Regions from separate parts of the Microbacterium marinum genome, predicted to be linked through region 2. Evidence: predicted binding sites of a transcription regulator. Region 2 holds the regulator's gene; the other holds the start of a gene.
The links. Region 2 encodes HspR, which represses chaperone genes until heat shock. Its sites were predicted from a motif close to AAGTTGAGTCNNNNNGACTCAACTT; they were not measured.
Positions count from the first base shown of each region.

Region 1: BKA24_RS14525 (Hsp20/alpha crystallin family protein) is a predicted target of HspR. The motif match lies at 2,610-2,634, and genes of this name have one in related genera.

Region 1 is NZ_JACHMD010000001.1:2,940,522-2,944,933, forward strand. It holds gene BKA24_RS14515 (DUF2207 family protein) at 1-1,586, opposite strand, end outside; gene BKA24_RS14520 (MarR family winged helix-turn-helix transcriptional regulator) at 1,622-2,050, shown strand; gene BKA24_RS14525 (Hsp20/alpha crystallin family protein) at 2,129-2,581, opposite strand; gene BKA24_RS15970 (prolyl oligopeptidase family serine peptidase) at 2,718-4,412, shown strand, end outside.
Region 2 is NZ_JACHMD010000001.1:585,669-590,080, reverse strand. It holds gene BKA24_RS02940 (glycosyltransferase family 4 protein) at 1-411, opposite strand, end outside; gene BKA24_RS02935 (glycosyltransferase) at 413-1,564, opposite strand; gene BKA24_RS02930 (hypothetical protein) at 1,760-2,350, shown strand; gene BKA24_RS02925 (heat shock protein transcriptional repressor HspR) at 2,396-2,845, opposite strand; gene BKA24_RS02920 (DnaJ C-terminal domain-containing protein) at 2,907-3,896, opposite strand; gene BKA24_RS02915 (nucleotide exchange factor GrpE) at 3,912-4,412, opposite strand, start outside.

The DNA.
Region 1 (4,412 bases), 2.4 Mb from region 2:
CGGCGCGACCATTCCGCCTCCTGTCCGAACACGACGGCGTAGGGCAGCAGCGTCTCGTAGAGGTGGAGCATCTCGCGCGCATCTCCGACGTCCACCGGGCGCCGCTCCGCCCCCTCGGGCGACTGCAGCGTCCGGATCCGGTCGGCCTCCGCCCACTCGATGAAACGTCGCAGCCCGGCGAGGTGGTCGCGCACCTCCGCACCCGCCTCGGTCAGCGGCGTGTGGAGCGTCAGCAACAGCACCGCGATCGCGAGGAGGATCGAGACGATCAGTGCGAGGACCGGCCAGAGTGGATCGACCGCGGCATCCAGCATGACGATGCTGCACACGACGACGACACCGGCGAGGATGAACCCCGACATCTGGGGTGCCAGGCGGCGCCACAGCGGCACCGGGCGGTACAGGCCTCGCGCCTTCAACGCTGCGCTCGCCTCGGAGAGGATCCGCTGAGCGGTCTTCGAGAGCCGGGTGTCCTGGCTGCCGAACTCGTACGTCTCGCCGATGACGCCCGTCGGGAACAGCCCCTCGAGCAGCAGGCGCCCATCGCCGTCGGCGCGCGTCGGGTCCACCAGCTCGGCGACCAGCTTCGACTGCCCCCAGCGCGGCTTCTCCCCCGCCATGATGCGGATCGACCCCGCGACCGCCTGCTCCAGCACCTCGGCGGGAATCGCCTTGCCGGGTTTCGCGAGGAACACCGCCGACTCCAGGGCGTCGACGCCCGCCGGAGGTGTGAACTCGGCCACGACGGTGGGGCGCCCCGGCGCGTCGCGGAGGACGCCACGCAGGAGCGCGAGGGCCCAGCCGAGCACGCCGAGCAGGGCGAGCAGAGCCGCAAGCTGCACCCCACTCCACGGGGACCCCGTATACGAGGTGTCGAGGGCGACGAACGTCCCCTCCTCGAAGCCGACCGCCATCGTCAACGTCTCCCCCGGGCCGAGGTCGCGCGCCGTCGCCGTCACGCTCACCCCGTCGTTCGTCTCGACGAGATCTACGCTCTCGCAGGCGTCCGTCGCACCCTGGCGGCCCGCGTAGCAGGCGCTCACACCGACGGCATCCGCGAGCTCCGGGCCGACAACGAGCCGCGACGTCACACGATCGAACGACTGCTTCCAGTCCACGCCGTTCACGTCCCAGTAGAGCTCGAGGCCGGTGTCGGGGAAGTCGTTCACCACCCCATCGAGGGTGTAGGTGAAGACGAAGCGCTGCTCACCGCGCAGGAAGGCGTCGTCGCGCGCCACGATCTCGATCCCGTTGTCGACGTCATCGGTCTCGACGTCCCACTCCCTGCCGTTCCCGTCCGTGACGGAGATGACGTCGGGGCGGAGCGGACGACCCCGGTACTCGTCGGGGATCACCCGCCGCATGCCGTGGTTCTGATCGGCATCGGGGAAGACGGCGACGAAATCCTCCACCACCCGCATGCGACTGACGCCGTCGTCGTCGCGCGTGAGCGTGTATTCGGCGTCGAGACTCGCGAAGCGGAAGTCGTCGACATCGGCCGCCGATGCCGGCACCGACACGATCACACCGAGCACCACCAGCAGCACGGATGCCGCGAACCGACCGAGCCCCCGAGAAGTCGTCACTCAGCCACCCTATGAGCGGCGATACAGTGGACGCCATGACAGACCGCCGCCTCGCCGTCGCCGCGTGGGAGAGTCTGTTCCGTGCTCAGCACGAGCTCATGAACGACTTCGAGCAGGATTTCGACGGCGACGACCTCGCTCAGGCCGAATACGACGTCCTCCTGACGGTCACCCGCGGCGAGGACCAGTCCGCGCGACTGCGCGACGTGACGGCGAACATGCTCATCAGCCAGCCCAGCGTCTCGCGACTCGTCGACCGCATGGTCAGCCGCGGACTCATCACCAAGTGCCCCGACCCGTCCGACGGCCGCGGCGCGATCGTCACGGCGACGGAGAAGGGTGCGGGAGCGTTCCGTCGCGTCGCCACCGTCCACGGCCGCACGATCGCGGATCGGATGGCTGTCCTCTCCGACGAAGAGCTCGCACAGCTGAAGGCATTGACCACCAAACTCCGAGGGCTCTGACCTCGAACGCGCGAAGGCCCCGCATCCGGTTCGGATGCGGGGCCTTCGTCGCTCGGCGGCGCGGACGCCGCCGGGCGGTCACTGGTCGATCGGCTGCGGCTGGTCGGACTCCGACGCGGTGATCGTCGACGGCGAGCCGTCGGCGACGACCTCGATCTTGCGGGGCTTCGCCTTCTCGCTGACCGGGATGGTCACACTCAGCACGCCGTTGCTGTACGACGCGGCGATCGCCTCGGTGTCGATGCCCTGACCGAGGTTCAGCTGACGCAGGAAGCTGGCCGCCTCGCGCTCGCGGGTGATCCACTTCACGCCGTCGCCGGAGGACAGCGTCCGCTCGGCGCGGATGGTCAGCAGCTGCCCATCGACGTCGATGTCGACCGAGCCGGGGTCGATGCCGGGCAGGTCCGCGGTGAGGACGTAGTGATCGCCGTCGCGGTACAGGTCCATCGGCATCCGTCGCGGGCCGCGGCGCGGGTCGAAGAGGGTCGACGCGAAGCGGTCGATGTCACGGAACGGGTCGTACGTGGCCATGATTCTCTCCTTGTCCAATCTGGTCCGAAAGTTGAGTCGGTGTGACTCAAGTGAGATCAGATTAGCACTCGATGGCGGCGAGTGCTAATGGTTCTCCGAGGGCGAACGTCGCCCCGTCGAGACCTAGGCTGACGGGGTGACGCCGCACGAGATCGCCCCCGAACCCGCCGACCCGTTCCTCTGGCTCGAGGAGGTCTCGGGCCCGCGAGCGCTCGAGTGGGCCGCCGATCAGACCGACCGCACGAACGAGACGTTCGCCGGCACGACCCGGTCGGCACTGGAGGAGCGCCTGACGCGGATCCTCGACGATCCCGACCGCCTCGTCGTCCCTGGCCGACACGGGGACCTGATGTACGACCTGTGGCGCGACGCGGACAACCCGCGGGGATTGTGGCGCCGCACCTCGCGCGCCGCGTTCGCCGCCGGGTCGCCCGAGTGGCAGGTGCTGCTCGACATCGACGCGCTCGGGCGGGAGGAGGGGCGCACCTGGTCATTCGCCGGCGCGACGCACGCGCCAGCGGGATCGGATCGTGCGCTCGTCCGCCTGAGCCCCGACGGCGGTGACGCCGCCGTCGTCCGCGAGTACGACCTCGCGGCGGCTCGCTTCGTCGACGACAGCCCCTTCTCACTCGACGCGCACAAGCACCGTGTCGCGTGGATCGACAGCGACACGCTCCTGGTCGCCACCGCCCTCCACGGGGGCGGTGTGACCGACTCCGGCTACCCGATCACCGCGCGCGTCTGGCACCGGGGCACCGTCCTCGACGACGCCCCGCCGATCCTTTCGGGGGCGGCGTCGGATGTGGGCGTGTTCGTGCACGTCGACCACACCGACGGGCACGCCACCCCGCTCATCGTCGTGGCGCACGACTTCTTCTCCTCCGAGACGTGGGCGTGGCGCGACGGAACCGCGACGCTCCTCGCGGCGCCTCAGGACGCGGTCGTCGACGTCCACGGCGACCTCGCGGCCGTGCGGACGACCACGCCCTGGCAGGTAGCCGGGCAGACGCATGCCGCCGGAACCCTGCTGATCGGCCCCGTCACGACCCTCACCGAGGGAGACGGCTCGGACCTGCGGGTCGCGTTCACACCTACGGCGGGCACGGTGCTCGACACCTGGACCTGGACGCGTCGGCGCCTGATCCTGACCGTCCTCGACGACGTGCAGAGCCGCATCGTCTCCCTCGATCCCGCCGGCGACGACCGCCTCGAGATCGACCTGGGCCTCGGATCCGACGACCTGTTCAGCGCGAGCATCGCCACCCTCGACGCCGACATCGACGACGAACTGTGGATCGTCGCACGCGGATTCCTGACCCCGGCCACCCTGATCGTGACGGATGCCGTGACGCCCGCGCCACGCGTCGTGGCACGCGGCCGCGCCGCGTTCGACACCAGCGGTTTGGTCGCGCGCCAGCACTGGGCGGTGTCGGCCGACGGCACCCGCGTCCCGTATTTCGAGGTCGGACCCCGTGAGCGCTCCGGCATCCTCCCCGTCCTGATGAGCGGCTACGGCGGGTTCGAGCACGCCCTCACGCCCGAGTACCCCGCGATCGTGGGCCCGGCGTGGCTGGAGAAGGGCCGGGTCTTCGTCGTCGCCAACATCCGCGGGGGCGGCGAGTTCGGGCCCGCGTGGCATCTCGCGGCGCTCCGGGAGAACCGTCACCGCGCGTACGAGGACTTCGCCGCCGTCGCGCGCGACCTGGTCGCGCGGGGCATCACGACCCCCGACCGCGTCGCCTGCCACGGGCGCAGCAACGGCGGGCTGCTGGTGGGGAACATGCTGACGCTGTACCCCGACGACTTCGGCGCGATCGTCTGCGGCGTGCCG
Region 2 (4,412 bases):
CGGCCAGTACGACAGGTGGAACAGGCGCCAGCCCACGCGCACGTACCAGGGCAGGTTCCGCGGCGGGGTGCGGTGCCGGTAGTAGATCGTGTCGTGCAGCGTCAGGATGAGGCCGAAGCGGCGGCCCGCAGAGCCGATCGTCTGCATCGGCGAGAACACGACGTCGGGCCGGTGGGCGCGCAGGATGCGCGCCGCGAACGGTTCGCGCACCGACGTCGGGGCGTGGAAGGGGAGCACGGCGGCATCCGTCGGCAGGAACGCGCGCTGGGCGTCGTCGTGGATGAGGAAGGTCACCTCGACGTCGGACTCGGATGCCGCGGCCGCGACCGCCGCGGCCAATTCGGCCGAGTAGCGGCTGATGCCGTCGTGGAAGTCGGTGCGGATGTACCGGGCGTCGAAGAACAGCCGCATGTCAGCTCTCGAGCGGCTCGCCGCGGTACAGCTTCTCGAACGTGTCCAGGGTGCGCTCGATGTCGTGCGCCTCGATGCCGTCGAGCGACGCCTGCTGCATGCGGTCGTACTCCTCCTGTGGCGCGGTGAGCACGCGGCGGAGCTTGTCGGCCAGGTCGTCGACGTTCCCGGGCTCGAACAGGTAGCCGTTCTCGCCGTCGTGGATCAGGTGCGGCAGGGCGACGGCGTTCGCGCCGACGACGGGCAGCCCCGAAGCCATCGCCTCCATCGTGACGATCGACTGGAGCTCGGCGACCGAGGCGATCGCGAAGACGTCGGCCTTGCCGTACGACGCGCGCAGCGTCGCCTCGTCGACACGGCCGTGGAATGTGACGCGGTCGCCGAGGTTCAGCCGCTCGGTCCACTGGTCGAGGTTCTTGCGCTGGTCCCCACCGCCGACGACATCGAAGGTGATGTCGGGCAGCTCAGGGGCGAGCTTCGCGATCGCCTGCAGCACCACTTCGATGTGCTTCTCGGTCGTGAGGCGGCCGACGAACAGCACGCGCGAGTGCTTTCGGGGCGTGCGGTCGGGGGTGTAGTTGCGCTTGTCGATGCCGCAGCTGATCGGCACGACGCCCGAGATGTCGATGGTCGCCTCGAGGAACTCCGCCGCCTTGCGGGTGGGGGTCGTGACCGCGCGCGACATCTTGAACGTGCGCTCCGCGTCGGCCCACGCGAGCTTCAGGAACACGTCGTAGAGGAATTTCGGTAGCAGCGTGAAGTCGAGGATGTTGTCGGCCATGATGTGGTTCGTCGCCACCACCGGGATGCCGCGTTCCCGGGCGATCCGGGTGAGTCCCCGGCCGATCACGATGTGCGACTGGCTGTGCACCACGTCGGGCTTGACCTCGCTCAGGATGCGCCGCGCGTAGTGCTTGGCACGCCACGGCCACACGAAACGCAGCCAGTCGTGGGGCGCCCACCGCACGCCGGGGAGGCGGTGGACGGTGAGGTCCTGGTCTTCGATGTGCTCGGTGAACACGCCGTGGTTGCGGTAGCCGACGCTCGGCGTGACCACGTGGACGTCGTGGCCGCGGCCGGCCAGGCCCGCCGACAGCCGCTCGGTGAAGCGGGCGCCGCCGTTCACGTCGGGAGCGAAGGTGTCGGCGGCCATCACGATGGTGAGAGGGCGGCGCGAAGCGGCGGGCTCGGGCGTCACGGTCACGGGTGCGGGCCAATCTGTGCGTCGGGGGTGGCGCAGGGTCTGCGCGTCAGGGCGGTCCGGGGGTCGCGGCTGCGCTGTCGGTCGAGTCTACCGGCGGCGGTTTTCTGTCAGCCGGGCCTCATCGGCGCGCCGTAGCCTGGCGGAATGGCGAGACTTCAGGCCCAGGCCGACCCTGCACGTTGGGTTCCGGTGACCGGTTCGTTCGGGCTGCGCGGACGGCGCGCCCGCAAGAAGGCGATCGGCATGCTGCTGTCGCAGGCGAACGCCGCGTTCGGACGCGAACAGCCCGGCAGCCGCGTCGCCGCGTGGGCGATGAGCCAGGCGCTGCCCGCGCTCATGCGGCGCGCCGACGGCCGCGTGCTCGTCTGGGTGTGGAAGGACGACCCGGAGCTGCTCGTCACGATGGCGCAGGTGCAGGAGCTCACCCCGCAGCTGCGCGCCGCGCGCGCCAGCATGCCGATCGAGTACGACGACACCGAGAACTTCACCGGCTCACCTCTCGGCGTCGGCGAGAAGCTCGTCATGCCGCTGCCGCCGAACGAGCGACAGACCCCGTTCGCCAGCTACACCTGGGACACCGGCACACACCTCGTGACCCTGACCGCCGTGATCGCCGACCGCGAGCGCTTCGGCGTCGTCCTCCCGGCGGTCGACGAGTTGGCCCGTTCGCTGCGCCTGGTCGACGGCTTCACCGTCGGCGAGGGCCCCGCGACCCTCCGCATCGACCCCGCCTGACACGGATGCCGCGTCGCGGCATCCGTCGCCCGCCCCGCCGGCCGGTCAGTCGGCTTCGGCTGCGGCGTCGGGCTCGGGGCGGCGGTAGAGGACGACCTCCGTCGCGCGGCGCACGCGGGCGCCCTGGCGGAGAGTGACGACAGCACCGGTCGCACCGGCGGCGAACACGCGGGCGCCGGGGCGCTGCTGCACCTCGGCGCGCAGCTGCTGCTCGAGTCCGCGCACCTGGCGCCGCAGGGCGCTGACCTCGTTCTCGAGCTCGAGGATGCGGGCGATCGCCGGCAGGCTGATCCCCTCCGCCGACATCCGGGCGACCTCGCGCAGCTGCCGGATGTGACGGAGGGAATACCGACGTGAGCCGCCGCGCGTGCGGCCGGGCACGACCAGCCCGATGCGGTCGTACTGCCGCAGGGTCTGCGCGTGCATCGAGGCGAGTTCGGCCGCCGCGGCGATCGCGAAGATCGGCGCGTCCTCGTCGAGTTGCTCGTCTGGCATCGTCCTCGCCCTCCTCTCACGGGCTGTCTGTCAGTGGCGCGCGTTCAGCGACGCCGAAAGGTCATTCGCGCGCCTTGGCCATCAGGTCGGCGCGCGGGTTCTCCTTCGGCTCACGTTCCGCGAACGCCTGGAGGGCCTCCCGAGCTTTGTCGTCGAGGTGCGTCGGCACGGCGACCTGCACCTCGGCGAGCAGATCGCCGGTGCCCTTCGCCGTCTGCACGCCGCGCCCCTTGACCCGGAGCACACGCCCCGAGGGCGTTCCCGGTGCGACGCGCAGCTTCACCGGGTCGCCGCCCAGGGTCGGCACCTCGATGGTCGCGCCGAGCACCGCCTCGGTGAACGTGACCGGCACGGTGACGCGGAGGTTCAGCCCATCGCGCGTGAACACCGGGTGCGGACGCACCGCGACGGTCAGCACGATGTCGCCGGACTCGCCGCCGTCGGGCGAGGGCCGACCGCGCCCGCGCAGGCGGATCTTCTGCCCGTCGGAGACACCGGCAGGAACCTTGACCTTGATCGGCTTGCCGTCGTCGCCCTGCAGCGTGATCGTCTCGCCGCGCACGGCGGTCGAGAAATCGAGGGTCGTCCGCGCGGTCACGTCCGAGCCGCGCTGCGGACCGCCGAAGCCGCGGAACCCTCCGGTCGACTGACCGAAGCGTCCCGAGCCGAAGCGGCTCCCCGACTGCTGTCCGAACATCGCGAACAGGTCGTCGAAGTCGGCCTGCTGTCCGCCGGAGCCTGCGCCCGGCGAGAACCGGCTGAACACGTCCTCGAACCCGCCGCCACCGGCACCGGGCGCGAAGCGGGCGCTGCCCGATCCCATCGCGCGGATCTGGTCGTACTCGGCGCGCTGCTCCTTGTCGCTGAGCACCGAGTACGCCTCGCTGACCTCTTTGAACTTCGCCTCGGCTGCGGCATCCCCCGCATTCGAGTCGGGGTGGTAGGTGCGCGCCAGCTTGCGGTACGTCTTCTTCAGATCGGCGTCGGAGACGTCCTTGGATACTCCGAGGACCTTGTAGAAGTCCTTGTCGAACCAGTCCTGACTGGCCATTGCCCTCCCTCCCTCTTACTCGGCCGGAACGGCGACCACGACCTTCGCGGGACGAAGCTCGATCTCACCGAGGCGGTATCCCACCTCGACGACCTCGAGGATCGTCGCCTCGGTCGTACCCGGGGTCGGCGCCTGGAAGATGGCCTCGTGCTGCTGCGGGTCGAACGCGTCGCCGGCCTCGGCGTAACGCTCAACGCCCAGCCGCGCGACGACGCCGCGCAGCTTGTCGGCGATCGCGGCGAGCGCGCTGCCCTCGGCGAGGTCGCCGTGCTTCTCAGCACGGTCGAGGTCGTCGAGCACCGGCAGCAGGTTCTTGGCGACCGAACCCTTGGCGCGTGCCGCCTCGACCTCGCGCTGCTCTTCGGTGCGGCGCCGGTAGTTCGCGTACTCGGCCTGCACCCGCTTGAGGTCCAGCAGCAGGTCGTGCTCCTCTTCGGGAGCATCGGCCACCGCTGCCTCGTCGGACTGTGCGGCGCCGAGGATGTCGTCGACCGTCAGCTCCTCGGGTTCGGTGTC